Regions from separate parts of the Novosphingobium sp. 1529 genome, predicted to be linked through region 2. Evidence: riboswitches for the same ligand, from Rfam matches in the RefSeq annotation. Region 2 holds a riboswitch; the other holds the start of a gene.
The links. Region 2 has a riboswitch for cobalamin ahead of cobW (cobalamin biosynthesis protein CobW). Riboswitches for the same ligand answer to the same signal wherever they lie in the genome.
Positions count from the first base shown of each region.

Region 1 (15,528 bases), on a different contig from region 2:
AATGATCTGGGTATCGGTGATGCCGGCCGCATCGCGTGCCTCGATCAGGTCATAGGCGACCTTGCCCGAGCACAGCACCACGCGGCGGGTGTCGCGGTCTTCCGGTGCCGAAGGATCGGACAGGATGCGCTTGAACTGCGCTTCGCCCAGGAAATCGGCCGCGGTCGACTTGGCCAGCGGGTGGCGAAGCAGCGACTTGGGCGTCATGATGATCAGCGGCTTGCGGAACGAGCGGTGCATCTGCCGGCGCAGCACGTGGAAGTAGTTGGCCGGGCTGGTGATGTTGCACACCTGCAGGTTGTCTTCCGCGCAGAGCTGGAGATAGCGCTCGAGACGGGCCGAAGAGTGTTCCGGACCCTGGCCTTCATAGCCGTGCGGCAGCAGCATGACGAGGCCGTTGGCACGCAGCCACTTGGCTTCCGATGCGGCGACGTACTGGTCGATCACGATCTGGGCGCCGTTGGCAAAGTCACCGAACTGCGCTTCCCACAGCACCAGCGTCTTGGGATCGGCACTGGCATAGCCGTATTCGAAGCCGAGCACGCCATATTCTGACAGCGGGCTGTCGAGCACTTCGAAGCGGCCGTGGGGCAGCGTCGCCAGCGGCACATACTTGTGCTCGTCGGTCTGGTCGACCCACACCGCGTGGCGCTGGCTGAACGTGCCGCGGCCGCAATCCTGGCCCGAGAGGCGTACGTTGTAGCCTTCGGTGACCAGGCTGCCATAGGCGAGTGCTTCGGCCGTGGCCCAGTCAAACCCGTTGCCGGTGTTGAACATCTCGCGCTTGGCGTCGAGCACGCGGCCCAGCGTCTTGTGGACGGTCAGGCTTTCGGGAACCGAGGTCAGCGTACGGCCCAGGCTGTCGAACAGCTTCTGTTCGATGCCGGTGGCCACATTGCGGCGCGCCGTCACCGGGTCGGCCGGCTTGTTGAGGCCTGCCCAGCGTCCGCCGAACCAGTCGGCCTCGTTGGCCTTGTAGCTCTTGGCGGCTTCGAACTCGTTTTCAAGCGTGGCGGTGAAGTGGTCTTCCACGTCACCCTTCCAGCCCTTGTCGATCACGCCCTCGGCGGCCAGGCGCTCGGCATAGAGCGTCGAGACGGCCGGATGCTTCTTGATCTTGGCGTACATCAGCGGCTGCGTGAACGAGGGCTCGTCGCCTTCGTTGTGGCCGAAGCGGCGGTAGCACCACATGTCGATCACGATGTCGCGGCCGAACTGCTGGCGATAGTCGATCGCCAGCTTGCACGCGAAGGTCACCGCTTCGGGATCATCGCCGTTGACGTGGATGATCGGCGCCTGGACGCCCTTGGCCACGTCAGAGGGGTAGGGCGAGCCGCGCGAGAACTGCGGGCTGGTGGTGAAGCCGATCTGGTTGTTGATGATGAAGTGGATGCAACCGCCGGTGTTGTAGCCCTGCACGCCGGAAAAGCCGAAGCATTCCCAGACAATGCCCTGGCCGGCAAAGGCGGCGTCGCCGTGGATCAGCACCGGCAGCACCTGCTTGTGCTTGCCCGGGCCCACGTCATCGCGGAACTGCTGCTGGGCCAGCGTCTTGCCCAGCACGATGGGGTCCACCGTTTCCAGGTGCGACGGGTTGGGCAGCAGGCTCATGTGCACCTTGGTGCCGTCGAACTCGCGGTCGGTGCTGGTGCCCAGGTGATACTTCACGTCGCCCGAGCCGCCCACGTCTTCGGGGTTGGCGCTGCCGCCCGAGAATTCGTGGAAGATCACGCGATAGGGCTTGGCCATCACGTTGGCGAGGATGTTCAGGCGGCCGCGGTGGGCCATGCCATAGATGATTTCCTTCACCCCGCGCTGGCCGCCGTACTTGATCACCGCTTCGAGCGCGGGGATCATCGACTCGCCGCCGTCCAGGCCGAAGCGCTTGGTGCCGACATACTTCTTGCCGAGGAACTTCTCGTACTGCTCGCCGCGCACCACGGCCGAAAGGATCGCCTTCTTGCCCTCGGGCGTGAAGTCGATCGACTTGTCGCCGCCTTCGATGCGGTCCTGCAGGAACTTGCGCTCCTCCACGTCGGAGATGTGCATGTATTCCAGGCCGACCTTGCCGCAATAGTTCTTGCGCAGAATCTCGACCACTTCGCGCACGGTGCCCCATTGCAGGCCCAGCGTGCCGCCCAGATAGATCTTGCGATCCATGTCCTTGGGCAGGAAGCCGTGGTATTCGGGGCTGAGGTCGGCCGGCAGGTACTGCTTGGACAGGCCCAGCGGATCAAGGTCTGCCGCCAGGTGGCCGCGCACGCGATAGGTGCGCACCAGCAGCATCACGCGCAGGCTGTCGTTGGCCGCCTGTTCCAGCGCGGCTTCGTCCAGCGCGGCGCCGGCCTTCTTGGCGGCCTTGGCGACCTCGACCTTGATGGTCATGGGATCGAGCGCACGGGTCAGATCATCGCCGGCGAGTGCGTCGGTAATCGGCCAGCGCTTGGACTGCCAGGACGGACCCTGCTGCGGCGCATCCTGTGAAGGATCAACTTCGTACTCGTGCACGTCCTGTGCCATGGTCAATTCACTCCTGTGCCCCCGGGGAGGGGAGGGGCTTCGGAAAAAGGTTGTGGGCAGAGTGCATACCGGCGCAGCCTGCCTGTGACTGTCATCGCTTTCCCGCCGCCATGGCCGGACCGGCCGCCCTGCGCATGCCTTGCGCGCAATGGGCCAGGTATCCTTAATGGCGTCTGGTCAGCGCCCTTCGCAAAGGGTCTTATCGCTTTTGCCGGCCTGAAAAACAGCCCGGTAGAAGGTGCCGCGGCCGCCCCGGAAAGGACGGCCGCGAACCATGCTGCCATCAGGCGAGCGAGGGATCGATGCCCTTGCACGCCACCAGCAGTTCCTTGACTGCGTCGACCGAGACCTGGAGGTTGGCCTTGGCGGTTTCATCGAGGTTGATTTCGATGACCTTTTCCACGCCGCCAGCGCCGATTACCACCGGCACGCCAACATAGAGGCCGTCAACGCCATAGGCGCCGTCGACATGGGCGGCGCAGGGCAGGATGCGCTTCTGGTCGTTGAGGTACGCTTCGGCCATGGCGATGCCCGAGGCGGCCGGGGCATAGAACGCCGAACCGGTCTTGAGCAGGCCGACGATTTCGCCGCCGCCCGAACGGGTGCGGGCCACGATCGCGTCGATCTTTTCCTGGGTGGAAGCGCCCATCTTGATCAGGTCGGTGACGGGGATGCCGGCGACGGTGGAATATTCCACGACCGGAACCATGGTGTCGCCGTGGCCGCCGAGCACGAACGAGTTCACGTCGCGCACCGAAACGCCGAATTCCCAGGCGAGGAACGTGCTGAAGCGCGCCGAGTCGAGCACGCCAGCCATGCCGACCACCTTGTTGGCGGGCAGGCCGGAGAATTCGCGCAGCGCCCAGACCATCGCGTCGAGCGGGTTGGTGATGCAGATCACGAAGGCGTCGGGCGCGTTGTCGCGGATGCCTTCGCCGACCGACTTCATCACCTTGAGGTTGATGCCGAGCAGGTCATCGCGGCTCATGCCGGGCTTACGCGCCACGCCAGCCGTCACGATGATGACGTCTGCGCCAGCGATGTCCTTGTAATCGTTGGTGCCGATGATCTTGGCGTCAAAGCCTTCGACCGGGCCGCACTGCGAGAGATCGAGGGCCTTGCCCTGCGGAACGCCTTCCACCACGTCGAACAGGACGATGTCGCCCAGTTCCTTCTGCGCGGCCAGATGCGCCAGAGTGCCACCGATGTTACCCGCGCCGATGAGCGCGATCTTCTTGCGTGCCATGTGCTTTACGGTCCTTTCCCGGAGTCGTCGCGGGACAAGCGTTCAAGCGTTGCCGACTCAAGCCCCCGGATGGAGGTCCCCCCGCGCCCGCGAGACGGGAAGGGTTGCCGGCAAGTGGAGGGGCACGTAGGCCTGCCCGAGAGGGATTGCAACCGCAAAAAACCCCGCATCTGCGGGTTTCTTTGATATCAGTTCGCAATAGCGTTAAGTGGTAAATCTACCGTTCATACGAATGCGACAGGCAAGCCCTTTGCCTCGTTTCAGAACGGTGCGGCCGCCGGGTTTTTCAGGCGTGCCGGCGATGGGCGCAGCCGCAACTGGCTCGGCACGATGGCGCGACGAACCGGGCAGCGTTTGACGAAGCCATCTTGGCTCGCTGCGTGAAATTCATCCGAGCCCGGCAAGTTCCCGGCGCAGGGCAATGGCCTTGCGGCGATCGAGCGTGTGGCACACCTGCGCCCACCAATCCGCCTGTTCCGCGTCCCCCGCCATCGCCGCGCGGGTGGCTGCGCGGGCAGCTTGCCCGGCAGCGGCATGGCCATGACTGGCAAACAGGCGCAGTGCTTCGGCCAGCAGGGCGTCTTCGGCCAGCCGATCAGCGAGGCGCCCGGCCATGGCGCGCACTGGCGAGGGATAGTCCTGGGCTGCCTGGAGCGACCAGGCCGGATTGTCGTTGGCAGGGCGCGGCACGCGGCCGGCGGGCCGACGGAGACAGGGCGAGATCATGCCATAGCGAGGGGCGAAACGCAGCATGCGCGGGTGGTCTCCGTTCTTCATCGCGACACCGAAAGTTCGGCTTTTTTCGTGTTCAAAGCCGTTTTCGGGGTAAACTTCCTGGCGGCTCTGCCGTCCTTCTACGGGGCGTTGCGCTAACAGGGCGTGAGATGAGACGGTAAACGGGACATTGATGTTCCCGCAGACGCGGCCAAGCGTGCCGATGCAGCGCCTGGCCGGGTTCAATCAGCCTTTAGCCATGCGGCTGGGCAATCCATTTTCCGGCGTTTTCATAGGTTTCCCGCGCTTCGGGGCGAACCTGCGGATTGGGCGCGCCGGGCAGGGGCGCTGCCAGTTGCGGTGCGGCGCTGGCCGAGATCGGCCGCTGCGGCGCCTGGCTGGGGCCGTCCATGATGCTCACCGTGGCGCCCAGGGCCGGCGCGCCGGTGTGTTCCAGCGCGCTGATGCGGCCGTCTTCGAAGGCCTTTTCCAGCGTCACCGGATCGGCCACGTCGGCCGCGGCCGGCACCCAGCTGCGCGGATGGGGCGCGGCCAGCGGCTCGCCACCGCGATAGCTGGCGTTGAAGGCGGCGGGCTGGCCGGCCGATCCGGCCCAGCGATAGAAGCGATGCGCCCCGATCGTGCCGATGAAGGCCAGCTTGTCTGACCATAGCGGATGGACCGCGCTGGTATGGTAATGCGTCGCCAGGCCCACCGGGGCAAACACGTTGCCCGCCAGGGCATCGGCTGCCACGCGCCGGGCGCGGTCCCAGAACTGTTGCACCGGGCGGCGCGCCATCGCGCCGTCGCAGGCAAAGCTGAACTGGCAACCGGCGCGTTCCGAGCCCTGGAACACCACGCCGCACACGGTCTTGGGAAAGGCGGGATGCGCCACGCGGTTGAGCACGACCTGCGCCACTGCGCGCTGCCCGGCATCGGGTTCGGACGCGGCTTCGTAATAGATCGCGGTGGTCAGGCATTGCAGCGCGCGCCAGCGGTCTTCGCCGCTGCCGGTGGCAAACAGTGGCCGCGCTGCTGGATTGGCAGACCAGGGCGCGGTGGTGGTGCCATCATCGGCATCGCTGCGGATTGCGGCCACCTGCCGGTCCCAGGCACGGGCGGCGTCCTGCGGGGCAAGCAGGCCGCTGTCTTGCGCCGAAACATAGTAGAACGCCGAGCCGGGAAAGCTTTCGCCCGCCCGCTCGAAAGGTTGCAGCCCGCCGTTGCGATCCTGCGCTGCGGCGGCATCGCTGCCGGGCGAACCCCAGCCGATCGCGCCGAGCACCAGGCCTAGCGCGCCGATCGCGGCAATACCGGCGGCCCGCTCGGCCAGGCGCGAGGGCGCGCGATGCTGGTGGCGCCACGAGGTCATGTCGCGGCGGCGGATGCGTGCGGCAAAATCGCGGGGGCGCACCGGCGGCAGCGTAAGCGCCGCGATCAGCGCGCCATCGGCCTGCCGCTGCCCGGCTAGGGCGACGCGCTCTTCCGGCCCCGGCGGCGGCATCAGCGCCTCGGGCGGAAGGGTGGGCGTGGCGCCGGTGAAGGGAATCGGGTCTGGCATAGGGCGTGAAACAGGGCAGGCTTGGTCTGCGCCATGGTGCGTTACGCGTTGCACTGCAACCATGCACGGCAGGAATCGTCCTCGTCCCGATAAGGCACAGGCTGCTACGGGTTGGTTAATCATGGCTGCGGGCTTGCCCCTTGGTGCAGGTGTCGCTATCCGCCCGGGCTGACGCCACCGGTGCCCGCAACCACGCGGGCTAAGAGGGAAGCCGGAACCAGCCGGCGCTGCCCCCGCAACTGTTTCCGGACGAGCGCCGCGCCCTTGCGCGCCACTGGCCCCTTGGCGGGCTGGGAAGGCCGGCGTGTCGCGTTGACTTCGGATGAGCCAGGAAACCTGCCGGTGTGTGGTCGTTCCGCGGCCGGGCGGGGTGTACCGGGCGCAAGCGTGACGAGTCTTCCGCCAGGGCCCGGCGGACCCTCGCGCCATGGACGGCAAGACTGTCCATGGGCCGGGAGGAAAAGAACCGTGAAGACATCGCTTGTTGCACTGGCCACCGCCGTGATGCTGGCCACCCCTGCCTATGCCGATGAAGCCCCCGCCAGCGATGGCGCGCAGATCACTGTATTGGCCACCGGCAACGACCTGTCGCTCGACCAGACCGGCCAGGCCATCACCGTGTTGCCGTTGCAGACGATCGAGGCGGTGCAGGGCGTTGACCTGACCCGCGTGCTCGATCGCGTGCCGGGCCTGACCTGGTCGCGCACCGGGGGTCTGGGTGCGCAAACCGCCGTGCGCCTGCGCGGCGGGGAAGGGCAGCACACCCTGGTGCTGGTCGATGGCGTGCGCGTGGAAGATCCCTCGGCGCCATCGGGCGGGTTTGACTTCGGCACGCTGACGAGCGGCGGGATCGAGCGGATCGAAGTGCTGCGCGGCTCCAACTCGGTGGTCTGGGGCAGCTCTGCCATTGGCGGGGTGATCGCGGTTACCACGCGCGAGATCGACGGCGTCGAAGCCTCGGCCGAGGCCGGCTCGCGCCGCAGCTATGATGCCGATGCTGTCGCCGGCGTGAAGCGCGACCGCTATGCCTTCTCGATCGATGGTGGCTATGCCACCACCGATGGAGTTTCGGCCGCTGCCAGCGGGACCGAGCGCGATGGCTATGACCAGTGGCGCGTGGGCGGCAAGGCGCGGGTCAACCTCACCGAAACGCTGTCGCTGGTCGCCAATGCCCGCTATGCCGATGGCAAGACCCAGATCGATGGCTATCCCGCGCCCGATTATGTCTTTGCCGATACCCCGGAATACACCACCACGCGGCAGTTCTTCGGCCGCGCCGGGCTGCACTATGCCGGCGGTCCGCTGACGCTCGATGCCGGCTATGCCCTGTCCGACACGCGCCGCCGCTATTACACCGGCGGGGCCGACAACGCGTTCGAATATGGCTACAACGGCCGCAGCGAGCGGGTGGAATTGAACGGCCGCTATAGCCTGCCTGCTGATTTCGCGATCGATTTCGGGGCGGATCGCGAATGGACCCGGTTCGACAGCACCTATGACACGCGCCAGAACGCGCATCTGACCAGCGGCCATGCCATGCTCGGCTGGTACACCGCCAAGGCGAGCCTGGCCGCCGGCGTGCGCTATGACGAACAGAGCCAGTTCGGCAGCAATGTCAGCCTGGGGGCCAACGGCACGGTGGAAGTGGTGCGCGGGCTGCGCCTCAATGCCAGCTATGGCGAAGGCTTCCGCGCGCCCACGCTCTATCAGCTGCTCTCGCCCGATTACGGCAATGCCGCGCTCGCTCCCGAACGCAGCCGCAGCTATGACCTGGGCGTGGTCTATGCCAGCCAGGATGGCGGCTTCCATGCCGGCGTCACGCTGTTCCGCCGCGATACCCGCAACCTCATCGCCTATGTCTCGTGCTTCATGGCGCAAACCGCGCTGTGCCAGGGCCATACCTATGGCGTCTATGACAACGTCGGCAAGGCGCGCGCGCAAGGCGTCGAGCTCGATGTGGGCGCCGCGCTCAGCAGCCAGGTCAAGGGCACGATCGCCTATGCCTATACCGAGGCGACCGACCGCACGCCTGGCGCCGCCACGTTCGGCAACGACCTGGCGCGCCGCCCGCGCCACGCGCTGACCACCTCGCTCGATTGGACCACGCCCTGGGCCGGCCTGGCCCTGGCCGCAGACCTGCGCTTCCAGTCGGAAAGTTTTGACAACGCGGCCAATTCGATCAAGTTGGCGGGCGGTAGCGTCACCACCGTGCGCGCCAGTTTGCCGATCCTTCATCAGGCCGAACTTTTCGGCCGGGTGGAAAACGTGTTCGATCGGCCGCTGGTGACGGCAGCGGGCTATGGCGCGCTGGGTCGTTCCGTGTTCGGTGGCGTTCGCCTGCGGTACTGATGGCGTTGCGCCGGTTGGAGGAATGGCTTTGCCGTGAGCGGCCGCATCGTGCCTGACTTTGCCTTGCTCTGCCGGCGCATGGGGCGCGGTGCCGTGGTGCTGGCGCTGATGCTGGGCGGGTGCGCGCAGGTGGCTCCCGCCGATCCGCAGGCCACCGATCGTCTGCCCCGGATCGTGTCGCTCAACCCTTGCAGCGATGCGATCCTGGCAGAAGTGGCCGATCCCGCGCAGATCCTGGCGCTGTCTTCCTACAGCCGCGATCCGGCACAAACCTCGATGGACGTGGCGCAGGCCATGCGCTTTGCCACCACCGATGGCGCGGTAGAAAGCGTGCTGGCGCTGCATCCCGATCTGGTGGTGACCAGCACTTATGCCGATCCGGCCACGCTGGCGGCGTTGCGCGGGCTGGGCCTGCGCGTGGAAACGGTGGGCATTGCCGAATCGCTCGATGCCGCGCGCGCCCAGGTGCGCAGCCTGGCCGGCTGGGCCGGGCAGCCGGCGCGCGGCGCCGCGCTGATCGCGCGGATCGACCGCGCAGTCGCCGCCGCGGCGCCGCCGCCGGGCACGGCGCCGATCACGGCCGTGCTGTGGGAACCGGGCGGCCTGGTGCCGGGCCAGAATACCCTGGCATCAGACCTGATGATGCGTGCCGGCTTTGCCAATTTCAGTGCGCAACGCGGCCTGGGCCAATCCGAACGCCTGTCGCTGGAGCGCATGCTGGCCGATCCGCCGCGCGTGATCATGGCCGTGGGCACCCCGCGCGGCACCCTGGCCGATCAGGCCGCGCCGCAGGAAGACCGCCTGCTGTTCCATCCCGCGCTGGCGGCGCTGCGCCACACCGCGCGCGTGCCGATTTCCCCCAACCTGATCTATTGCGGCGGCCCAACCATTCCCCGGTTCCTGAACCGCATGGTGGCGGTGCGCCAAGAGCTGGAAGCGATGCCATGAACCGTGCTGCCTTGCCCCTGGTGCTGGGTGGCTTGCTGCTCGTGCTGTTTCCGCTGTGCCTGCTGGCCGGGCAGGTGTGGATCAATCCGTTCGATCCGGCCGGTGCCAATGCCACGGTGATCCTGGCGCAACTGCGCCTGCCGCGCGCGGTGCTGGCGGTGATCGTCGGGGCCGGACTGGGCGCGGCGGGTGCGGCGATGCAGGGCTATCTGCGCAATCCCCTGGCCGATCCCGGCCTGTTCGGGGTGGCGCCGCTCGCCGCGCTAGGTGCGGTGCTGTCGCTGTTTACCGGCTTTGCGGTGCAGCCTTTCGCGCTGCCGGCGATGGCCCTGGCGGGCGCCGCTGGGGGCATGGTGCTGCTGGCACTGATCGCGTCGGGACCGCGCACGGGCCTGGCCGGGGGCGTGGCGCTGTTCACGCTGGCCGGCATGATGCTGTCCAGCCTGGCTGGCGCATTGACCAGCCTGGCGATCAGCCTGGCGCCCAATCCCTTTGCCCTGACCGAGATTGTCACCTGGCTGATGGGCGCGCTGACCGATCGCAGCTGGCACGATGTGGCGCTGGCCGCGCCGCTCACCGCGCTGGGGCTGGTGCTGCTGTGGCGTGCCGGGCCGGCGCTCGATGCCTTGACCCTGGGCGAGCTGGCGGCCCGCTCGATGGGCCTCGATCCGGCGGCCTTGCGCGGATTGATGGTGGTAGGCGTGGGCCTGGTGGTGGGGGCCGGGGTTTCGGCGGCCGGGGTCATCGGCTTTGTCGGGCTGATGGTGCCGCATATCGTGCGCCCGTTCACCGATCGCCGCCCATCCAGCCTGCTGCTGCCCAGCGCGTTGGCGGGGGCGCTGTTGCTGCTGCTCGCCGATACGCTGTGCCGCTGCCTGCCGCTGGCGGGGGGTGAGCTGCGCCTGGGCATCGCGCTCAGCCTGCTGGGCGCGCCGTTCTTCCTGCATCTTCTGCTGCGCCTGCGGCGCGGCCTGGCTTGAGAGGCACCGGGGCCATGGATCTTGTTACCGATGCCGTCACCATGGTGGGCCGCCTGCGCGATGTGCGCGTGGGGCTGTCGCCAGGACGCCTGACCGCGATTTGCGGGCCGAACGGAGCAGGCAAGTCCACGCTGCTTTCGGCGCTTGCTGGCCTGGAAGAGCCCGATGGCGGGCACGTGTCTTTGGGGCAGCATCGCCTGGCCGAACTGACGGCGCGCGAACGCGCCATTGCCATCGGCTATCTGCCGCAAGCGGGCGAGGTGGCGTGGAACGTGACGGTGGAAACGCTGGTGCGGCTCGGCCGCCTGCCGCACCGCACACCGCTGCGGATCGACGCGGCCGCAACCATGGCAGCCTTGCAGGCGCTTGACCTTACCGGCCTTGCCGGGCGCGAGGTGGGCACGCTGTCGGGCGGGGAGCGGGCACGCGCGCTGCTGGCGCGGGTCCTGGCCGGGCAGCCGCGCTGGATTCTGGCGGACGAGCCGCTGGCTGCGCTCGACCTGGCGCACCAGCAGGCGCTGCTCGCCCATTTTCGCCGTCTGGCGGGGCAAGGCGTGGGCGTGGTGGTCGTGCTGCACGATCTGGCCCTGGCGATGAACCATGCCGATCACGTCATCGTGCTCGACCGTGGCACCGTGGCCGCCAATGGCGCGCCGCACCTGGCGCTGGCCGAAGGCGTGCTAGCCGGGGTCTGGGGCGTCAAGGCACGCTGGGTGGGCGATGGGCGCACCCGCGCGCTTGCGATCGGCTGATCGGCTCCCCACATCAGGGGTCAATCGCCCTTGCCCACCGAGCCATCTTGCGCAGTTCTTGCTGCGCTGCGACAGGCTTGCGTGAATCGAACAAATCTGGAACATTGCCCTTCATGTCGACCGCCCCCACACGTGCGCCCGGTGCCGCTCGCTCCGCGCTGACCACCCTTTCCGTGCGCGGCGCGCGCGAGCACAACCTGAAGGGGATCGATGTCGATCTGCCGCGTGACAGCCTGGTGGTGATCACCGGCCTGTCCGGTTCGGGCAAGTCCAGCCTGGCGTTCGACACGATCTATGCCGAAGGGCAGCGGCGCTATGTCGAATCGCTGTCGGCCTATGCGCGCCAGTTCCTGGAAATGATGCAGAAGCCCGATGTGGAGCACATCGACGGCCTCTCGCCGGCCATTTCGATCGAGCAGAAGACCACCAGCCGCAACCCCCGCTCCACCGTGGCGACGGTCACCGAAATCTATGACTATATGCGCCTGCTCTGGGCGCGGATCGGCGTGCCCTATTCGCCGGCCACCGGCCTGCCGATCAGCGCGCAGACCGTCAGCCAGATGGTCGATCGCGTGATGGCCCTGCCCGAGGGCACGCGCGCCTATCTGCTGGCGCCGGTGGTGCGCGGCCGCAAGGGCGAATACCGCAAGGAACTCGCCGAGTGGCAGAAGGCGGGCTATACCCGCGTGCGCATCGATGGTGAGCTTTACGCGATCGAAGACGCCCCCGCGCTCGACAAGAAGTACAAGCACGATATCGAGGTGGTGGTCGATCGCATCGCGGTGAAGGACGGCATCCAGACACGCCTGGCCGACAGTTTCGAGCAGGCGCTCAAGCTGGCTGACGGGCTGGTCTTCATCGACCTGGCCGATACGACCGTGGCTGAATTGAATGGCGAGGCGGCGCCGGAAAAGGCCAAGAAGGGCACAGCTAAAGGCCAGCTCAAGGGCGCCGGCTTGCCCGACAACCGCATTGTCCTGTCGGAAAAGTTTGCCTGCCCGGTCTCGGGCTTCACGCTCGATGCGCTCGAACCTCGGCTGTTCTCGTTCAACGCGCCGCAGGGGGCGTGCCCGGCCTGCGACGGGCTGGGCGAAAAGCTGCTGTTCGACCCGCAACTGGTGGTGCCCAACGAGCATTTGAGCCTCAAGCAGGGCGCGATCGTGCCCTGGGCCAAGTCCAACCCGCCCAGCCCCTATTACATGCAGGTGCTGGCCAGCCTGGCTGATCATTTCGGCTTCAACCTCGATACCCCGTGGGACAAGCTGCCCGGCGAGGTGAAGATCGTGATCCTGCATGGCACGGCGGGCAAGGCCGTGCCGCTGACCTTCATCGACGGCAAGAAGAGCTACACCGTTTCCAAGGCGTTCGAAGGCGTGATCGGCAATCTCAATCGCCGCATGTTGCAAACCGAAAGCGCCTGGATGCGCGAGGAACTGGGCAAGTTCCAGACCGCGCAACCCTGCGAAACCTGCAACGGCGCGCGGTTGAAGCCCGAGGCGTTGAGCGTGAAGGTAGCGGGCAACGACATTTCCGCCAGCACGCGCCTGTCGGTCAGCGATGCACTGGAATGGTTCGCCACGCTCGATGGCAAGCTGACCAGCCAGCAGAGCCAGATTGCCAAGGCGATCCTCAAGGAAATCAACGAACGCCTCGGCTTCCTCAACAATGTCGGGCTCGATTACCTCAACCTCGATCGCACCTCGGGCACGCTGTCGGGCGGGGAATCGCAGCGTATTCGCCTGGCCAGCCAGATTGGTTCGGGCCTGTCGGGTGTGCTCTACGTGCTCGACGAACCCTCGATCGGCCTGCACCAGCGCGACAACGACCGCCTGCTCGAAACCTTGAAGCGGCTGCGCGACCTGGGCAACACGGTGATCGTGGTGGAGCATGACGAGGACGCGATCCGCGCGGCGGACTATGTCGTCGATCTCGGGCCCGGCGCGGGTGTCCACGGCGGCGAGATCGTTGCCCAGGGCACGCTCGACGATATCCTCGCCAATCCCGACAGCCTGACCGGGCAATACCTGACCGGCGCACGCCGGATCGAGGTGCCCAAGAAGCGCCGCAAGGGCAATGGCCTGTCCCTGGTGGTGGAAGGCGCGCGGGCCAACAATCTCAAGAACGTGACGGCCAAGATTCCGCTCGGCACGTTCTGCTGCGTCACCGGCGTGTCGGGCTCGGGCAAGTCCAGCCTGACCATCGATACGCTGCAAGCGGGCGCCTCGCGCGTACTCAATGGCGCGCGCGTGGTGGCCGGCGCGCATGACGCCATCAAGGGCCTGGAACATTGCGACAAGGTGATCGAGATCGACCAGTCGCCGATCGGCCGCACCCCGCGTTCCAACCCGGCGACCTATACCGGTTCGTTCACCCTGATCCGTGACTGGTTTGCCGGCCTGCCCGAAGCGCAGGCGCGCGGCTACAAGGCCGGGCGGTTCAGCTTCAACGTCAAGGGCGGACGCTGCGAGGCGTGCCAGGGCGATGGCCTGATCAAGATCGAGATGCACTTCCTGCCCGACGTTTACGTGACGTGCGAGGAATGCGGCGGCAAGCGCTACAACCGCGAGACGCTGGAGGTGAAGTTCAAGGGCCACTCGATCGCCGACGTGCTCGACATGACGATCGAAGACGCGGTGGAGTTCTTCAAGGCCGTGCCCCCGATTCGCGATCGCATGGCTATGCTGGGCGAAGTGGGCCTGGGCTATGTCAAGGTGGGGCAGCAGGCCACCACGCTATCGGGCGGCGAAGCGCAGCGCGTGAAGCTGGCCAAGGAACTGGCCCGCCGCTCCACCGGCAAGACGCTCTACATCCTCGATGAGCCCACCACGGGCCTGCACTTCGAAGACGTGCGCAAGCTGCTGGAAGTGCTCCACCGCCTGGTGGAGCAGGGCAACAGCGTGGTGGTGATCGAACACAATCTGGATGTGATCAAGACCGCCGACTGGATCATCGACATGGGCCCCGAAGGCGGCGTGCGCGGCGGCGAAGTGGTGGCCGTGGGCACGCCGGAACAGGTCGCCAAGAACAAGGCGAGCTTCACCGGCCACTATCTGGCGCCGTTGCTCAAGCGATGAGCGCCAAGCCCCTCGCCGCCGTGCGGGGAGGGGCTACGCCGCAGGCCGCCCGATCACGCGCCCAGCCAGGCGGTGGCAAGCTCGCCCCGGTGCCCCTCTGGCGCCAGCGCGGCGCGCAGCGCTTCGAGCATGGGCGGCAGTGCCTGGGTAAAGGCGTAGGGCGGGTTGACGATGAACAGCCCGGCGCCGTTGTAGATGCCCGGCTGGTCGGCATCATAGAGCCAATGTTCGATGGTCAGCAGTTTCGGGATGCGCAGCTTGCGCAGCTGTTCTTTCCACCGGACATGCGCGGCGCGGTCCTTGAGCGGGTACCAGATCACCGTCACGCCATGGGCCCATTTGCGATGGGCTGCGGCAAGCGTCGTGACGATCCGCGCGCGTTCGTCGGTCTGTTCATAGGGCGGATCGACCACCACCAGCCCACGCGCCGTGCGTGGCGGCACCATCGCCAGCCATAGCTCATAGGCATCACGCTGATGCACGGCGGCGGGCGTATCGCGCATTGCGCCGCGCAGGGCATAGGCATCGTCGGGGTGTTTTTCGTTCAGGATCAGCAGATCCTGCGGCCGCAGTAGCTGCGCCAGAAACCGTGGCGAACCGGGATAGAGCTGTGGCTCGGCGCCCTCGTTCACGGCCTGCACGGCGGCGCGATAGTCGTCCAGCAGGGGGTTCTGGTCGGCAAAGGCCCGCATCACACCCTGCGTCGCTTCGCCGGTGCGCTGGGCCGCATCGCCGCGCAGGTCGTAAATCCCGCAGCCGGCATGGGTGTCGATCAGGGTCAGCGCGCCGTCTTTTTGCTGCAAGGCCCGCACCAGCGCGATCAGCAGGGCATGCTTGACGACATCGGCGCTGTTGCCCGCATGGAAGGAATGGCGGTAATTCATGCTGCTTCAAAATCCTGACGGTCTGCCGAGATGCGGGCACGCGGGCTGGCACGCCCTGGCCGCACCGCTGCGACAGCGCCCTTAGCCTGCGACGTCACTCTTCACCAGACCAGCCGTGTCAGTCGCGCAGCGCCGCGTCCCGGCGCACGAACCACAGCGCCAGGACCGCGAGCGCGACCAGCACGCCGCATAGCAGCCACGCGGCATTGACGGCGGGAACGAGCGCGGCCTTTTCCACCAGGGGCCGCACCATCTCGGTGGTGAAATCGTCGAGCGGTTGGCCGCGCTGTTCCAGGAAAGCGTCGCGCGGAATGCCGATGCGCACGGCGGTGGCTACGTCGCCGGCGCGCAACTGGTCGGCGATGTGGTTGCCGGCGGTGGCGGCGCGGCTGAAGATCGTGGTGTCGATCAACGCCAGGCCAACCGCACCGCCCAGATTGCGCATCATGTTGAACAGCCCACTGGCATCGGCCACGAGCCGATCGGGCAGCCGCCCCAAT
Region 1 covers NZ_JBEPKW010000001.1:973,618-989,145, reverse strand. The annotation lists gene ABIC78_RS04425 (2-oxoglutarate dehydrogenase E1 component) at 1-2,520, opposite strand, end outside; gene mdh (malate dehydrogenase) at 2,804-3,766, opposite strand; gene ABIC78_RS04415 (hypothetical protein) at 4,154-4,519, opposite strand; gene ABIC78_RS04410 (cell wall hydrolase) at 4,734-6,041, opposite strand; cobalamin riboswitch at 6,217-6,386, shown strand; gene ABIC78_RS04405 (TonB-dependent receptor plug domain-containing protein) at 6,510-8,390, shown strand; gene ABIC78_RS04400 (ABC transporter substrate-binding protein) at 8,424-9,338, shown strand; gene ABIC78_RS04395 (FecCD family ABC transporter permease) at 9,335-10,318, shown strand; gene ABIC78_RS04390 (ABC transporter ATP-binding protein) at 10,333-11,070, shown strand; gene uvrA (excinuclease ABC subunit UvrA) at 11,184-14,144, shown strand; gene ABIC78_RS04380 (23S rRNA (adenine(2030)-N(6))-methyltransferase RlmJ) at 14,198-15,028, opposite strand; gene ABIC78_RS04375 (DHA2 family efflux MFS transporter permease subunit) at 15,147-15,528, opposite strand, start outside.
Region 1: it holds a riboswitch for cobalamin, as region 2 does, so the genes downstream of both, ABIC78_RS04405 (TonB-dependent receptor plug domain-containing protein) here and cobW (cobalamin biosynthesis protein CobW) in region 2, are expected to answer to the same signal.

Region 2 (15,528 bases):
GTTCGGCCGCGCCCTCGCTGCGCCGGCGTATCGCTACTCTTTTGGCCGCGCTGCTGCTGGCCAATGCCCTTGCCTGGCTGTGGGCGCTGGGCCTGTTCCATGATCAGCCGCTGATGCTGGGCACCGCCGTGCTCGCCTGGGGGCTTGGCCTGCGCCATGCGGTCGATGCCGATCACATCGCCGCGATCGACAATGTCACGCGCAAGCTGATGCAGCTGGGGCAGCGGCCGATCGCGGTGGGCCTGTGGTTTGCCCTGGGCCATGCCACGATCATCGCCATCGCCTCGGTCCTGGTGGCGCTTACGGCCACGGCGCTCGCCCGGTTTGGCGCCTTTCGCGAGGTGGGCGGGATGATCGCCACGACGATATCGGCGCTGTTCCTGTTTGCCATTGCCGCGATGAACCTGGTGATCCTGCGTGGGGTGTGGCGCACCTTTGCCCATGTGCGCGCAGGGGGCACCTATGTGGAGGAAGACCTTGACCTGCTGCTGTCGGGCCGGGGCCTGCTATCGCGCCTGTTCCGCCCGATGTTCCGCCTGGTCACGCGCTCGTGGCACATGGCGCCGCTCGGTTTCCTGTTCGGGCTGGGTTTCGATACGGCCACGGAAGTCGCGTTGCTCGGCCTGTCGGCCAGCCAGGCGGCGAGTGGCCTGGCGCTCGGCACGATCCTGGTGCTGCCCGTGCTGTTTGCCGCAGGCATGGCGCTGATCGATACGATCGACGGTGTGGTCATGCTTGGCGCTTATGAGTGGGCCTTCGTCAAGCCGATCCGCAAGCTCTATTACAACATCACCATCACTCTGGTTTCGGCTCTGGTGGCGATCGTGATCGGCGGGATCGAGGCGGCCGCACTGATCGGCCAGAAGCTGGGCCTGACTGGCGCGCCATGGCGGTTGGCGGCCGATCTTGCCGGCAATTTCAATGGGCTGGGCTTTGCCATCATTGCCCTGTTCGCGTTGTGTTGGCTGGCCAGTGCGGCGATCTATCGGTGGCAGCGGCTCGACGAGATCGAGGTGGTTCGCGCAATCTGATGTCATGCCCGGTTGGCTTGGCCGGCGAACTGGGCTAGGAGGGCAGCGCAGGCAGCGGTTTCGGCCGGTGCCCTGCAAAAGATCGCGTCGGTGCCCCGAGAGGGGCTTAATCGGGAATGCGGTGCGGGGCTTTGCCCCAAGTCCGCAGCTGTCCCTGCAACTGTAAGTGGCGAGCGCGATGCACTGGTCCCCGCACGACGGGGATGGCCACTGGGCCCCAAGCGGGCCTGGGAAGGCGTGCATCAAGCCCTGACCCACGAGCCAGGAGACCTGCCGGCGTACTGGTCGCTCTTGCCTTGATCCAGGGGATGGTCCGGGCACGGTAATACTTCCGTCTGGGCGACGAAGACTTGTGCGGCTGGGGCTGCACGGGTTGCGTTGTGGTGGGCGCTTTCGTGCGCCGGTCCGCTGCCGCGCGCCTGGCCGGATCGTTTTCCGGCAAGCCCTGCCGTGTCGCTCGCCTGGCGCCGCGGAAGGGTTTTGTGCATGCCGGATCTGGCAAAAGTGCCTGTCACCATCGTGACCGGCTTTCTCGGCGCGGGAAAGACCACGCTGATCAGCCACTTGATTCGCCACGCCGGCGGCCGCCGCCTGGCCGTGGTGATCAACGAGTTCGGCACGCTGGGGGTGGATGGCGATATCCTCAAGTCCTGCGCCATTCCCGATTGCCCGGCCGAAAACATTGTCGAACTGGCCAATGGCTGCATCTGCTGCACCGTGGCCGATGATTTCATCCCCACGGTCGAACGCCTGCTCGCACTCGATCCCCGGCCCGATCACATCCTGATCGAAACCTCGGGGCTGGCGCTGCCGAAACCACTGCTCAAGGCGTTCGACTGGCCGGCGATCCGCAGCCGCATCACGGTCGATGGCGTCCTGGCGCTGGCCGATGCAGAGGCGGTGGCCGCCGGCCGCTTTGCCCCCGATCTGGCCGCGCTCGACGCGCAGCGTGCCGCCGATCCGGGGATCGACCATGAAACCCCATTGGCCGAAGTGTTCGAAGACCAATTGGCGTGTGCCGATCTGGTGCTGTTGACCAAGGGGGATCTGGCCGGCCCGGAGGGCTTGGCCAAGGCGCGGGTGATCATTACTGAGACGGCGCCGCGCGCGGTTCCGGTGATCGACATGGCCGAAGGCGCAGCCGATCCGCGCGTGATCCTGGGGCTGAACGCCGCAGCCGAAGACGATATCGCTGCCCGCCCGTCGCACCACGATGGCGCCGACGATCACGAGCATGACGATTTTGCCAGCACCGTGGTGCCGCTGGGCGAGGTATCCGATCCGGCCGACCTTGCCGCGCGGATCGCCCGCCTGGCCACAGAGCATGGCGTGCTGCGCGTGAAAGGCCATGTCGCCGTGGCGGGCAAGCCGATGCGCCTGCTGGTTCAGGCCGTGGGCGCGCGGGTGCGCCATCAGTATGATCGGCCCTGGCAGGCGGGAGAGCCGCGCATCGGGCAACTGGTGGCGATTGCCGAGCGCGACAGGCTCGACCCGCAAACCATCAAGGCGGTGCTGGCGGCCTGAGCGGCGGCACCCCCCATGCACGTCATCTTCCGCGAAAGCCACGGGCTTGAGGAAATGGCCGTGCCCCAGGATCTGGGGCAGGCGCCGGCGCCGCTCGTCGTCCTGTCGTTTTCCGACAGCGACCTGGGCGCTTTTGCCGCTGGCTGGCACCTGGCCCGTCAGGCCGATCCGGCGTTCCCGCTGCTGCGCCTGGCCAATCTGGCCGCGCTGGAACATCCCTTGTCGGTCGATACCTATATCGATCGCACGCTGGTTGGCGCGCGGGCGATGCTGATCCGCCTGATCGGCGGGGTTTCGTGGTGGCGCTATGGCCTGGGGCAGGTGGCGGCCCTGGCGCGCGCGCGCGGCGTGGCGCTGGCGGTGCTGCCGGCTGATGGGCGGGCCGATCCGCAGCTGGACGAAGCCTCTACTCTGCCGTGCGAAACCCTGCGTGATCTGGCCGTGCTGTGCGAGGCGGGCGGGGCCGATGCTGCCCATCGCGCGCTAGTGACACTGGCACAGGCGGGCGGGCTGGCGCTGAACGCAACCGCGCTGGCCGCGCCGGTGGCGCCGCTGCCGGCGGCGGGCCTGTGGCATCCCCATGGCAAGGCGGTGGACGCCGCGCGCCCGCTGGTGCTGGTCGTGTTCTACCGCGCCTATCTCACCGCGCGCGATGTTGCGCCGGTAACCGCTCTGATCACCGCGCTGGAGGAAGCAGGCCTGGCTGCGCAGGGGCTTTACGTCACCTCGCTCAAGGAACCACAATCGCGCGCGGTGGCGGCGGCAGAACTCGGCCGGCTGCGCCCGGCCGCGATCATCAATGCCACGGCCTTTTCCGCGCGTGACGATGCCGGGCATAGCCCGCTGGACTTGGCCGGCGTGCCGGTGTTCCAGGTGGCATTGGCCACCGGCACGCGCGAAAGCTGGGCAGGCGCCGCGCGGGGCCTGGCGCCGGCAGACCTGGCCATGCATGTCGTTTTGCCAGAGATTGACGGGCTGCTGTTTGCCGGCGTCGCCAGTTTCAAGGAACCCTGCGCGCAGGATGCCGATCTCGGCTTTGCCCGCCACATGCACCGGCCCGATCCGGCGCGGATCGACGCCATCGTGGCGCGGGTGGCTGGCTGGATCGCGCTGGCCCGGCGCCCCGTGGCGCAGCGGCGCCTGGCCTTGGTGCTGTCAACCTATCCGGGCAAGGCGCATGCCATGGCCCATGCGGTGGGCCTCGATGCCTTGGCCTCTACTACAGCGTTGCTCGCCGATCTGGCCCAGGCCGGGTATGCAGTTGCGCCGCCCGGTGACCTGGCCCACCGGCTTGGCCGTGAGACGCTGGGGTTTCCGCTGGAAGCCTATCGCGCCGCGCTGGCGCAGCTGCCGGCTGCGCTGCGAACCGATCTGGCACAAAGCTGGGGCGCGCCAGAGGATGATCCGGCGGTTCGCGATGGCGCATTCCACTTTGCCGCGTTGCGCGCGGGGCAAGCGCTGGTGGCGTTGCAGCCCGAACGCGGCGATCTGGTCGGGCGCGACGAAGCCTATCACGATCTGTCGCGCTGCCCGCGCCATGGCTATGTCGCCTTCTATCTGTGGCTGCGGGCGCAAGGGATCGATGCCCTGCTGCACATGGGCGCGCATGGCACGCTGGAATGGCTGCCGGGCAAGGCCGTCGCGCTGTCAGATGCCTGCTGGCCCGAGGCGCTGATCGGCAGCGTGCCGGTGATCTATCCCTTCATCGTCAACGATCCGGGCGAGGCGGCGCAGGCCAAGCGCCGCATCGGCGCGGTCACGCTGGGCCACATGCCGCCGCCGCTGCGGCGCACGGAAAGCGGCGCGGGCCTGGCTGGGCTGGAGTCGCTGCTCGACGAGTTTTCCGGCGCGGTGGGCCTTGATCCGGCGCGGCGCGACCGGCTGATCGTGGCCATCCGCGCGCAGGCGCAGGCGCTGGGGCTTGAGGCAGAGCTGGGCATCGATCCCGCCGCCACCCCGGCCGAGGCGATTGCCCGGATCGACCGCTTTGTCTGCGATGTGAAGGACAGCCAGTATGGCGATGGCCTGCACATATTCGGCCGCGGCCCGCAGGGCGGGGCAGAGCGCGATGGTGTGCTGGCCGCGCTCGACGGGCGCCGGGTTACGGCGGGGCCGGCCGGATCGCCGTGGCGCGGCCGGGCGGATGTGCTGCCCACCGGGCGCAATCTCTATGCCGTCGATCCGCGCGCCGTGCCAAGCCGCGCCGCCCATGCGCAAGGGGTGGTGCTGGCGCAGGAACTGGTGCGCCGCCATCTGCAGGATCACGGCGATTATCCCCGTGCCCTGGTGGTGGACCTGTGGGGTTCGGCCACGATGCGCACCGGTGGCGAGGAATTTGCCATGGCGCTGCACCTGTTGGGCGCGCGGCCGGAATGGGATGCCGCCTCGCAACGGGTGACGGGGATCGAGATTCTGCCGATCGCTCGGCTCGATCACCCGCGTCTGGATGTGACGCTGCGTATTTCGGGCCTGCTGCGCGATGCCTTTCCGCTGCTGCCGGTGCTGTTCGGGCAGGCGGTGCGCGCCCTGGCGGCGCGCGACGAGCCGCTGGAGTGGAACCCGTTTGTCGGCAAGGCGCCAGGTGCGCGGGTCTATGGCCCGGCGCCGGGGCGCTATGGCCTGGGCATGGGGCAGGCGGCGCAAAGCTATGACGCCGCCGGCCGCCGCGCGGCGGGTGAAGCCTGGCTGGCCGCATCGGACCACGCGTTTGATACCGGCGCGGCGCAGCCCGACCTGGCTGGCCTGCGCGTCCGTGTGGCGCGGGCCGGGGCGTTTGTTCACGCGCAGGATCTGCCTGAAACCGATCTGCTGCTCGCCGCAGACTATGCCGCGCACGAGGCCGGGTTTGCCGCCGCGCAGGGCGTGGCCGGGGGCAAGGCAGCGCTCTATCACCTCGACAACCGCGACCCCGCGCGGCCCGTGGCGCGGCCCTTGGGCGAGGAACTGGCCCGCGTGGTGCGCGCCCGTGCTGCCCATCCCGGCTGGATCGCCGGCATGATGCGCCATGGCTTTCGCGGCGGGGCAGAACTGGCTGCCACGCTCGATCATCTGGGCGCCTTTGCCCACCTTGCCCCCGGCAGTGTGCCGCCGCAGCTGTTTGATCTCTATTACCAGGCCACCTTGGGCGATGCTGCCGTGCGCGCATTCCTGGCGCGCGAGAACCCCGGCGCCCTAGCCGCGATGCAGCACGGCTTTGCCGCGCTGCATGCCGCTGGCCTGTGGCCCACGCGGCGCAATGCCATTCTTGCCGATCTGGCCGATTACGCCAGGGGCAGGGCATGAGCGGCTTTCGCGTGGCGGGCTGGTGCCCCGATGCCTGGCGCCCGATGGCGGCGGGTGATGGCCTGTTGCTGCGGATCAAGCCGCGCCTGGCGCGCCTATCTCGCGATGCTGCGCAAGCGGTATGCGCGCTGGCCGTCCAGCATGGCAATGGCTTGATCGATGTGTCGCGGCGGGGCAACCTGCAACTGCGCGGGCTCGATCACGCGGGTTGGCAGGCTGCGCTGGCTGATCTGCTGGCGCTGGGCCTGGTCGATGCCGATCCGCTGGCAGAGGCGCGGCGCAACCTGCTGGTGGCGCCCGGCTGGCGCGATGGCGATGACACGCAGCGCATCGCCCAGGCCTTGCTTGCCCGGCTGGATGAACTGCCCGCGCTGCCGGCCAAGGCCGGGTTCGTGATCGATGCCGGCGCGGCGCCGGTCTTGCTGGCAGAGCCGGGCGATTTCCGGGTCGAGCGCAGCAGCCATGGTGGCCTGATCCTGCGCGCGGCTGGGCGCGCCCATGGCGTGGCCTTGGCGCCCGGGGCAGAGGTTGATGGACTGATCGCACTGGCCCGCTGGTTCGTGCAAAGCGGCGGGCAAGGGCGCATGGCGCGCCATCATGCCCCGCTGCCTGCGTGGGCGGCTGGGCAGGATCTTCCAGCGGCGTTGGCGCCGGCCTGGCGGCCAGGGCCTTGCGCGCTCGGCATGGTGCATGGCGCGCCATTCGGCCGGGTTGCAGCGCCGGTGCTGGACGCGGCGCTGGCCGAACCCGGCGCCCAAGCGCTGCGCATCACGCCCTGGCGCCTGCTGGTGGTGGAAGGCGCCGGCGGCGATGCCGTGTCCGGCCTGATTGCCGATCCGGCCGATCCGCTGCTGCGGGTGGAAGCATGCCCCGGCGCGCCGGCCTGCCCGCAGGCGCATGTGCCCACGCGCGATCTTGCCATCGCCCTGGCGCCGCATGTGCGCGGCACGCTGCACGTATCGGGCTGTGCCAAGGGCTGCGCCTGCACCCGCGCCACCGATCTTGTGCTCACCGGCCGCGCCGATGGCCGGTTCGACCTTGCGCGTGATGCCGCCGCCGGCGCGCCGCCGTGCCAGGCGCCGCTCACCGCCCAGCAAGTGCTCGACCAGTTTGCAAGTTGCCCCAGTGCGGAGCTGCCCAATGCCCCATGTCTATGAAACCGATGGCGCGGCCATCTATCGCCAGTCTTTCGCCATGATCCGGGCAGAGGCCGATCTGGCGCGCTTTTCGCCTGCCGAAGAGCCAGTGGCGGTGCGCATGATCCATGCGGCGGGCATGGTGGACCTGGCGCCGCACATTCGCTTTTCCGCCGATTTCGCCACGGCGGCGCGCGCCGCGTTGCGCACGGGGGCGCCGATCCTGTGCGATGCGCGCATGGTGTCGGAAGGCGTTACCCGTGCGCGCCTGCCTGCGGCCAATCCAGTGCTGTGCACGCTGCATGATCCGGCGGTGCCAGCCCTGGCCCAGGCCATGGGCAACACCCGCTCTGCCGCCGCGCTGGAGCTGTGGCGCCCGCACCTGGCCGGCAGCGTGGTGGCGATCGGCAATGCGCCCACCGCGCTGTTCCACCTGCTGACCATGCTGGAAGACCCAGCCTGCCCGCGCCCGGCCGCGATCATCGGCTGCCCGGTCGGCTTTGTCGGCGCGGCCGAATCCAAGGCCGCGCTGTGGGCGTGGCACGGCGTGCCGTGTTGCATCGTCGAAGGGCGCCTGGGCGGCAGCGCGATCACCGTGGCCGCGATCAACGCCTTGGCGAGCGACGCGGAATGAGCGCGCCAGTCCTTGCACCAGTTGGCCCGATCGGCACGGTCCACGGTGTCGGCCTTGGCCCCGGCGCGCCCGACCTGTTGAGCGTGCGCGCCGATCGGCTGGTGCGCGACACGCGCCACATCGCTTATTTTCGCAAGGCCGGGCGGCCGGGCCAGGCGCGGCGCATCGCGGCAGACCTGCTGCGCGCCGATGCCGTGGAAATTCCCATGGAATACCCCGTCACCACCGAAATCCCGGTCAGCGATCCGCGCTACAACGCATGTCTCGCCGCGTTCTATGCCGCGTGTACCGTGCGCTTGGCCGATCTGGCCCGCAGCGGCGAAGACGTGGTCGTGCTGTGCGAGGGCGATCCGTTTTTCTATGGCTCGTTCATGCACCTGCACAGCCGCCTGGCGGGGCAGGTGCCGGTGCAGGTGGTGCCGGGCATCACCGGGATGGCGGGCGCGTGGAATGCCACCGGCGTGCCCATCACCTGGGGCGATGATGTGCTCACCGTCGCCATGGCGACCCTGTCCGAGGCGGAACTGACCCGCCGCATCCGCGATACCGATGCCCTGGTGGTGATGAAGATCGGCCGTCACCTGGCCAAGCTGCGCCGCGCCGTGGCTGCTGCGGGACGCGAGGGGGAGGCTTGGCTGGTGGAACATGCCGCCATGCCCGGCCAGCGGGTTACGCCGCTGGGTGAGGCCCAGGCCGTCACGCCCTATTTCTCGATCCTGTTGATCCACGGCCAGGGGCGCCGGCCATGAGCGGCACATTGGCGATCGCCGGGCTCGGCCCGGGCAGCGAAGCGATGATCACCCCGCAGGTGCGCGCGGCACTCGATGCCGCCACCGATGTGCTGGGCTATATCCCCTATGTCGCGCGTGTGGCGCCGCGCCCCGGCCTGGTGCTGCATCCATCGGACAACCGGGTGGAGCGGGAGCGCGCTGCTGATGCGCTTGACTTGGCTGCGCAAGGGCGCCGGGTGGTGCTGGTCTCATCGGGCGATCCCGGCGTATTCGCCATGGCCGCCGCCGTGTTCGAGGTGTTGGAAAGCGGCCCGCAAGCGTGGGACGATGTCGCGATCGAGGTGCTGCCGGGCATTACCGCCATGCTCGCCGCCGCCGCGCGCGCCGGGGCGCCGCTGGGCCACGATTTCTGCGCGATCAACCTCTCTGACAATCTCAAGCCGTGGGACATGATCGCGCGGCGTCTGCGCCTGGCGGCAGAAGCGGATTTTGCCATGGCGCTCTACAATCCGCGCTCGCGCGCACGGCCAGATGGCCTTGCCCGCGCGCTGGAATTGCTGCGCACATGCTGCGGCCCGCAGCGGCCGACCCTGTTTGCCCGCGCCGTCTCCACCCCGCAGGAAGACCTGCGCATCGTCTCGCTGGCGCAGGCGGTGCCCGAGATGGCCGACATGCGCACCGTGGTCATCGTGGGATCGAGCCAGACGCGGATCGTGGCGCGTGCCGCCGGCCCGCTGCTTTACACCCCGCGCAGCGCGGGCGGGGTGCTGGCATGAGCGATCCAGTCAAGCACTTGCGCCGAATCGTGGACTTCGTGGCGCGGCGGGATGAACGGCCGGTCGATCATGATCACCGGCAGGCCCAGCGCGCGCGCGGCGATCAGCTTGGCCTGCGCGCCGCTGCCGCCGGCGTTCTTGCATACCACCACGCCGATCGCCTGGTCGCGCAGCAGCGCCAGATCGCCCGCCACAGTGAACGGCCCCCGGTCCACCACCAGGCGATGGCGCGGCAACAGCGGCGGTGCGGGCGGCGCGTCGACAAAGCGCAGCAGATAGTCATGCTGCGGCTGGGCGAGGAAATCGGCCACGTGCAGCCGCCCCAACGCCAGCATCACACGCCGCGCCGGGCCAGCGAGGGCCGCTACGGCGCCGGCCACGTCTGGCACCATGGTCCAGCGGTCTTGTGGCTGGCCCTGCCAGGCCGGGCGGGTAAGCGCGATAAGCGGCACCCCGGCCTGCGCGGCGGCGGCGATGGCATGGGCGCTGATCTGCGCGGCAAAGGGATGGGTGGCATCGACCAGGTGGGTGATGCCTTCCTCGCGCAGATAGGCGGCCAGCCCGGCCACGCCGCCAAAGCCGCCGATCCGCGTGGGCAGGGGCTGCGCCAGCGGGGCGTGGGTGCGCCCGGCATAGCTCAACCGGGCGGCAATGCCTTGCGCGGCAAGCAGGCGGGCCAGCGCGCTGGCCTCGCTCGTTCCGCCCAGCAGCAGGACATTGGCCATGGCTGATACCCCTTTGCGCGCATGGTTGACGATCATCGGCCTTGGCGAAAACGGCCGCGACGGCCTGTCCCCGGTGGCCTTGGCCGAACTGGACGAGGCCGAGGTGGTGATCGGCCCGCCGCGCCATCTGGCCTTGCTGGGCTCGCTTAAGGCCAAGGCGGTGGAATGGCCAGTGCCCTTTGCCGATGGTGTCGCCCAATTGCTCGCTTTGCGTGGGCGCCGTGTGGCGATGCTCGCATCGGGTGATCCATTCTGGTTCGGTGCCGGCAGCAGTGTCATCACCCACCTCGCGCCGCACGAATGGCTGGCCCATCCGCAGCCATCGACGTTTTCCCTGGCGGCGGCGCGCCTGGGCTGGGCAGTGCAGGATTGCGCGTGCCTGGGCCTCCACGCCGCGCCGCTGGCGCGCATGCGTCCGCATCTCGCGCCCGGCCAGCGCGTGATTGCCCTGTTGCGCGATGGCGCGGCGGTGGCAGACCTGGCAGCCTATCTCGTCGCGCTGGGCTTTGGCGCCAGCACGCTATGCGTGCTCGAAGCGCTGGGCGGCCCGCGCGAGCGGGTGCGTTGCTTTGAGGCGCAGGCTTTTGCCCTTGGCGATGTCGCCCATCCGGTGGCGGTGGGCATTGTCGTTGCCGGGCAGGGGCTGGCTCTGCCGCTCACGCCCGGACGGCCCGATGCGCTGTTCGCCGCCGATGGCCAGATCACCAAGTCAGCCGTGCGCGCGCTCACCCTGGCGGCGCTGGCGCCACGCGCGGGTGAACTGCTCTGGGATATCGGCGCCGGCTCTGGCTCTGTCGGCATCGAATGGCTGCTGGCCCATCCCGCCAACCGCGCCGTGGCGATCGAGGCCGATCCGCAGCGTGCCGCCCGCGTGCGCGGCAATGCCGGGGCACTGGGCGTGGATCGCCTGCGCGTGATCACCGGCCGCGCGCCGGCGTGCCTGCCCGATGATCCGCCGCCCGATGCGGTGTTCATCGGCGGCGGGCTGTCGGCCGCGCTGCTCGATGCGCTATGGGCGCGGCTGCCGGCCGGCACGCGGCTGCTCGCCAATGCCGTGACGTTGGAATCCGAAGCCCTGCTTACCGCCTGGTATGGCCGCGTTGGCGGCAGCCTGTTGCGGATCGAACTGGCCGACGCCGCGCCACTCGGCACGCGGCATGGCTGGAAGGCGCGCTATCCGATCGTGCAGTGGAGCGTGGTGCGATGACCATGATTGTCGCCGGCCTGGGCTTTCGCGCGGGCGCCCCGCTTGCTGCTCTGCGCGCGGCCTTTGCCCTGGCGCAGGAAGGACTGCCCGCCGCCACCCATCTGGCCACGGCGGCAGACAAGGCCCCGGCTGTGGCGCCGCTGGCGCGCGCGCTGGGCCTGCCGCTGATCCCTTTGGCGGCCGATGCCGTGCAGCGCTGCGGCACGGCCACGCAATCTGCCGCCAGCCTGCGCACGCGCGGCACCGGCAGCCTGGCCGAGGCAGCCGCGCTGGCCGCAGCGGGGCCGGGCGCGCAGTTGCTGTGCCACCGCCAGATATCGCCCGATCGCATGGCCACGTGTGCCCTTGCTCAGGGCCATGCCCAGGAAATTGAACAATGACGGTCCATTTTGTCGGCGCCGGCCCCGGCGCGCCCGATCTCATCACCTTGCGCGGGCGCGATCGTATCGCCGCGTGCCCGGTGTGCCTCTATGCCGGGTCGCTGGTGCCCACCGCGCTGCTCGCCCACTGCCCGCCCGGCGCGCACATCGTGAACACGGCGCCTCTCTCGCTTGACCAGATCATGGACCACATCATCCAGGCCCATGCCGCTGGCCACGATGTGGCGCGGCTGCATTCGGGCGATCTGTCGGTGTGGTCTGCGCTGGGCGAGCAACTGCGGGCCTTACGGGCGCTAGGCATTCCCTTCACCATCACGCCCGGCGTCCCCGCCTTTGCCGCCGCCGCCGCCGCACTGGAAAGCGAACTGACGCTGCCCGCGCTGGGCCAGTCGGTGGTGCTGACCCGAACGCCGGGCCGGGCCAGTGCGATGCCACCGCGCGAAAACCTGGTGGCCTTTGCCCAGACCGGCGCGACGCTCGCCATTCACCTGTCGATCCACAACCTGGCGCAAGTGGTGGCCGATCTGCTGCCCGATTATGGCGGCGATTGCCCGGTGGCGGTGGTGTCGCGCGCCAGTTGGCCCGATCAGCGCGTGGTGCGCGCCACCCTGGACAGCGTGGAGGCCGCCGTGGCCGGCACGATGGAGCGCACCGCGCTGATCCTGGTCGGCCGCGTGTTGGGCGCTACTGATTTTGTCGAAAGCAGCCTCTATGCCGCCGATTATGATCGGCGCTTTCGCCCGCAGCATGGCGGCGAAAGCGGCGGGGCGCGGGCATGAGCGTGCCGGGCCTGATGATCGCCGCGCCCAGTTCGGGTGCGGGCAAGACCACGCTGATGCTGGGCCTGCTGCGCGCGCTGCATGGCCAGGGGCTGGCGGTGCAGCCATTCAAGAACGGGCCGGACTATATTGATCCGGCGTTTCACCAGGCGGCTTGCGCGCGCGCCTCGTTCAACCTCGACAGCTGGGCCATGGCGCCTGGCCTGATCGATGCCCTGGCAAGCCAGGCCGGTGGCGCCGATCTGGCCCTGGCCGAAGGATCGATGGGCCTGTTCGATGGCGTGGCCAGCGTGGGCGCCACCGGCAACGGCGCCAGTGCCGATGTGGCGCGCCGGCTGGGCTGGCCGGTGATCCTGGTGCTCGATGCCTCGGGCCAGGCGCAATCGGCGGCGGCAACGGCGCTGGGCTTTGCGCGGTTCAATCCCGCGCTGCCGGTGGCCGGCGTCATCCTCAACAAGGTGGCAAGCCCGCGCCATGAAAGCTTGCTGCGCGCCGGCATGACGGCGATCGGCATGCCGGTGCTGGGCGCCCTGCCGCGCCGCGCAGACCTTGGTCTGCCAGAGCGGCACCTGGGCCTGGTCCAGGCGGTGGAGCATCCCGATCTGCCCGCCCGCCTGGATGATCTGGCCACCTTCATGCGCGATCATGTCGATATGGCAGCGCTGGTTGCAGCGGCGCGCGCAATGGGCGCCCCGCCCACCGCATCAGCCGCGCTGCCGCCGCCCCCGGCGCAGCGGCTTGCCGTGGCGCGCGACGCGGCATTCTCGTTTCTCTATCCCCACCTGTTGCACGGCTGGCAGGCGGCTGGCGCGCAGATCCTGCCGTTCTCGCCGCTCGCCGATGAAGCGCCGCCGGCCGATGCCGATCTCGTCTGGCTGCCCGGCGGCTATCCCGAGCTGCATGCCGGGGCGATCGCGGCGGCGGGGACATTCCTGGCGGGCCTGCGCCGCCACGCGCAGACCCGCCCGGTGCACGGCGAATGCGGCGGCTACATGGTGCTGGGCCAGGGCCTGGTCGACAAGGCCGGCGCGCGCCACGCCATGGCCGGGCTGCTGGCCCTGGAAACCAGCCATGCCCAGCGGCGCCTGCACCTGGGCTATCGCGCGGCCCGGCTGCTGGCGCCGGTGGGCAGCATGGCGGCCGGCACCGCGCTGCGCGGCCACGAATTCCACTATTGCACCATCCTGGCCCAAGGCGATGCGCCACTGGCCACGGTGGTCGATGCCACCGGCGCGGCCGTGGCGGAAAGCGGATCGCGGCGCGGGCAGGTGACGGGCACGTTCTTCCACATGATTGCGGGGGCCGTGTGATCCAGCTCGATCTTATAGGGATCGGCACCGGCAACCCCGATCACCTTACCCTGGCGGCGGTGCGCGCGATCAATGGCGCAGACGTGATTCTGCTGCCCAACAAGGGCGCGGACAAGGCCGGGCTGATCGATCTGCGCCGCACGATCTGCGCGACGGTGCTGACGCGGGCCGTACCGTTCGTCGAATTTGCCATGCCGCTTCGCGATGGCGCGGGCGACTATGCGGCGGCAGTGGATGCCTGGCATGACGCCATCGCGCGGGTGTGGCAGGCAACCTTGGCGCAAGCCCTGCCGCAGGGCGGCCGCGCCGCGCTGTTGGTGTGGGGCGATCCCGCGCTCTATGACAGCAGCCTGCGCATCGCGGCGCGGCTGATGGGGCAGGGTGCGGCCCTCGCGGTGCAGGTCGTGCCGGGGATCACCAGCATCGCGGCGCTGACCGCCGCCCACGCCATCCCGCTCAATCCGCTGGCCGGGCCGGTGATGATCACCACCGGCCGCCTGCTGCGCACCCATGGCTGGCCGGTGGGGGCTGATCATCTCGTCGTGATGCTTGATGCCGGCGGTGCGTTTGCCGCGCTGGACCCTGCGGGCATCACCATCTGGTGGGGCGCATACCTGGGCATGGCGCACCAGGCGCTGGAGCATGGCCCGCTGGCGGCGGTGGGCCCGCGTATTCTCGCCCGCCGTGCCGCGCTGCGCGCGCAGCATGGCTGGATCATGGACATCTATCTGCTGAAAAGGGAAACGGCCGATGCAAGCTGATGAAGACGCGCGCCACGCCGACAAGATGCGCAAGAAACAGGCCGCGCGTGACAAGATCATGGCCACCAAGACCCAGGAAAAGGGCCTGCTGATCGTCCATACCGGCAAGGGCAAGGGCAAGACCACTGCGGCCATGGGCATGGTGGTGCGCGCCATCGGCCATGGCCAGCGCGTGGGCGTGGTGCAGTTCGTCAAGGGCGCGATGACCACCGGCGAAAAGGCCGTGTTCGATGCCTTTCCCGCCCACGTCGATTTCAAGCCGATGGGCGAAGGCTTTACCTGGGACACGCAGGACCGCGCGCGCGATGTGGCCGTGGCCCGCGCCGCCTGGGACGAGGTCAAGCGCATGATCGCCGATCCGGCCTATGCCATGGTCCTGGCCGACGAACTCAACATCGTGCTGCGCTATGACTATCTGCCGCTCGACGAGGTGCTGGCCGTGCTGACCGCGCGCCCGCCGATGAAGCACGTGATCGTGACGGGCCGCAACGCGCGCGACGAACTGATCGCGGCGGCCGATCTCGTCACCGAAATGGCCCAGATCAAGCATCCGTTCCGCGCCGGGGTGAAAGCCCAGGCGGGTATCGAGTTCTGACATGTTCCGTTTGCATCACAAGGATTTCCCCCATGCTTACCCCCGTTGACGATGGCCCCGCCGTGGTGGCCTGCAACACCTGCCGGTTGAGCGCCGACCTGCGCGAGGATGACCAGGGCCAGCGCGGTGGTGCGCGGCTTTTGGCGGCGCTGCGCACGGTGCAGCAGGGCGATGCGCGCTATGCCGGGATTGCCGTGCAGGAAATGGCCTGCCTGTTTGCCTGCAAGGACCACTGCACCGTGCACCTGCGCGCGCCGGGCAAGGTGGGCTATGTTCTCGGCCGTTTTGACGCGGACGAAGCGGCCGCCACGGCAATCCTCGATTATGCCGCCGCCTATGCGCAAAGCGAGCATGGGCGCGTGCCGTTCAAGGAATGGCCGCAAGGGGTGAAAGGCCATTTCATCAGCCGCACCCCGCCAGCCGGGTTCGTCGCGGCATGAGCGCGTTTGCTTCTCCGGCCGCGTTCGATGCGGCGCTTGCCGATCTGGCCATGCCCGATGCTGCGGCGGCCGCCGCAGCGCGGGCGCGGCAGGATGACCTGACGAAGCCGCCCGGATCGCTGGGCCGGCTGGAAGACATCGCCGTGTTCATGGCCGGCTGGCAAGGGCGCGAACGCCCGGTGATCGCGCGCGGGCGCACGGCGATCTTTGCCGGCAA
Region 2 covers NZ_JBEPKW010000004.1:199,952-215,479, reverse strand. The annotation lists gene ABIC78_RS11285 (HoxN/HupN/NixA family nickel/cobalt transporter) at 1-1,031, shown strand, start outside; cobalamin riboswitch at 1,103-1,323, shown strand; gene cobW (cobalamin biosynthesis protein CobW) at 1,518-2,555, shown strand; gene cobN (cobaltochelatase subunit CobN) at 2,571-5,837, shown strand; gene ABIC78_RS11270 (ferredoxin-like domain-containing protein) at 5,834-6,994, shown strand; gene ABIC78_RS11265 (precorrin-8X methylmutase) at 6,978-7,607, shown strand; gene cobI (precorrin-2 C(20)-methyltransferase) at 7,604-8,356, shown strand; gene cobJ (precorrin-3B C(17)-methyltransferase) at 8,353-9,114, shown strand; gene ABIC78_RS11250 (cobalt-precorrin-6A reductase) at 9,078-9,839, opposite strand; gene ABIC78_RS11245 (bifunctional cobalt-precorrin-7 (C(5))-methyltransferase/cobalt-precorrin-6B (C(15))-methyltransferase) at 9,838-11,046, shown strand; gene ABIC78_RS11240 (cobalamin biosynthesis protein) at 11,049-11,426, shown strand; gene cobM (precorrin-4 C(11)-methyltransferase) at 11,423-12,205, shown strand; gene ABIC78_RS11230 (cobyrinic acid a,c-diamide synthase CobB) at 12,202-13,515, shown strand; gene cobF (precorrin-6A synthase (deacetylating)) at 13,512-14,276, shown strand; gene cobO (cob(I)yrinic acid a,c-diamide adenosyltransferase) at 14,266-14,871, shown strand; gene ABIC78_RS11215 (DUF1636 domain-containing protein) at 14,904-15,311, shown strand; gene cobT (nicotinate-nucleotide--dimethylbenzimidazole phosphoribosyltransferase) at 15,308-15,528, shown strand, end outside.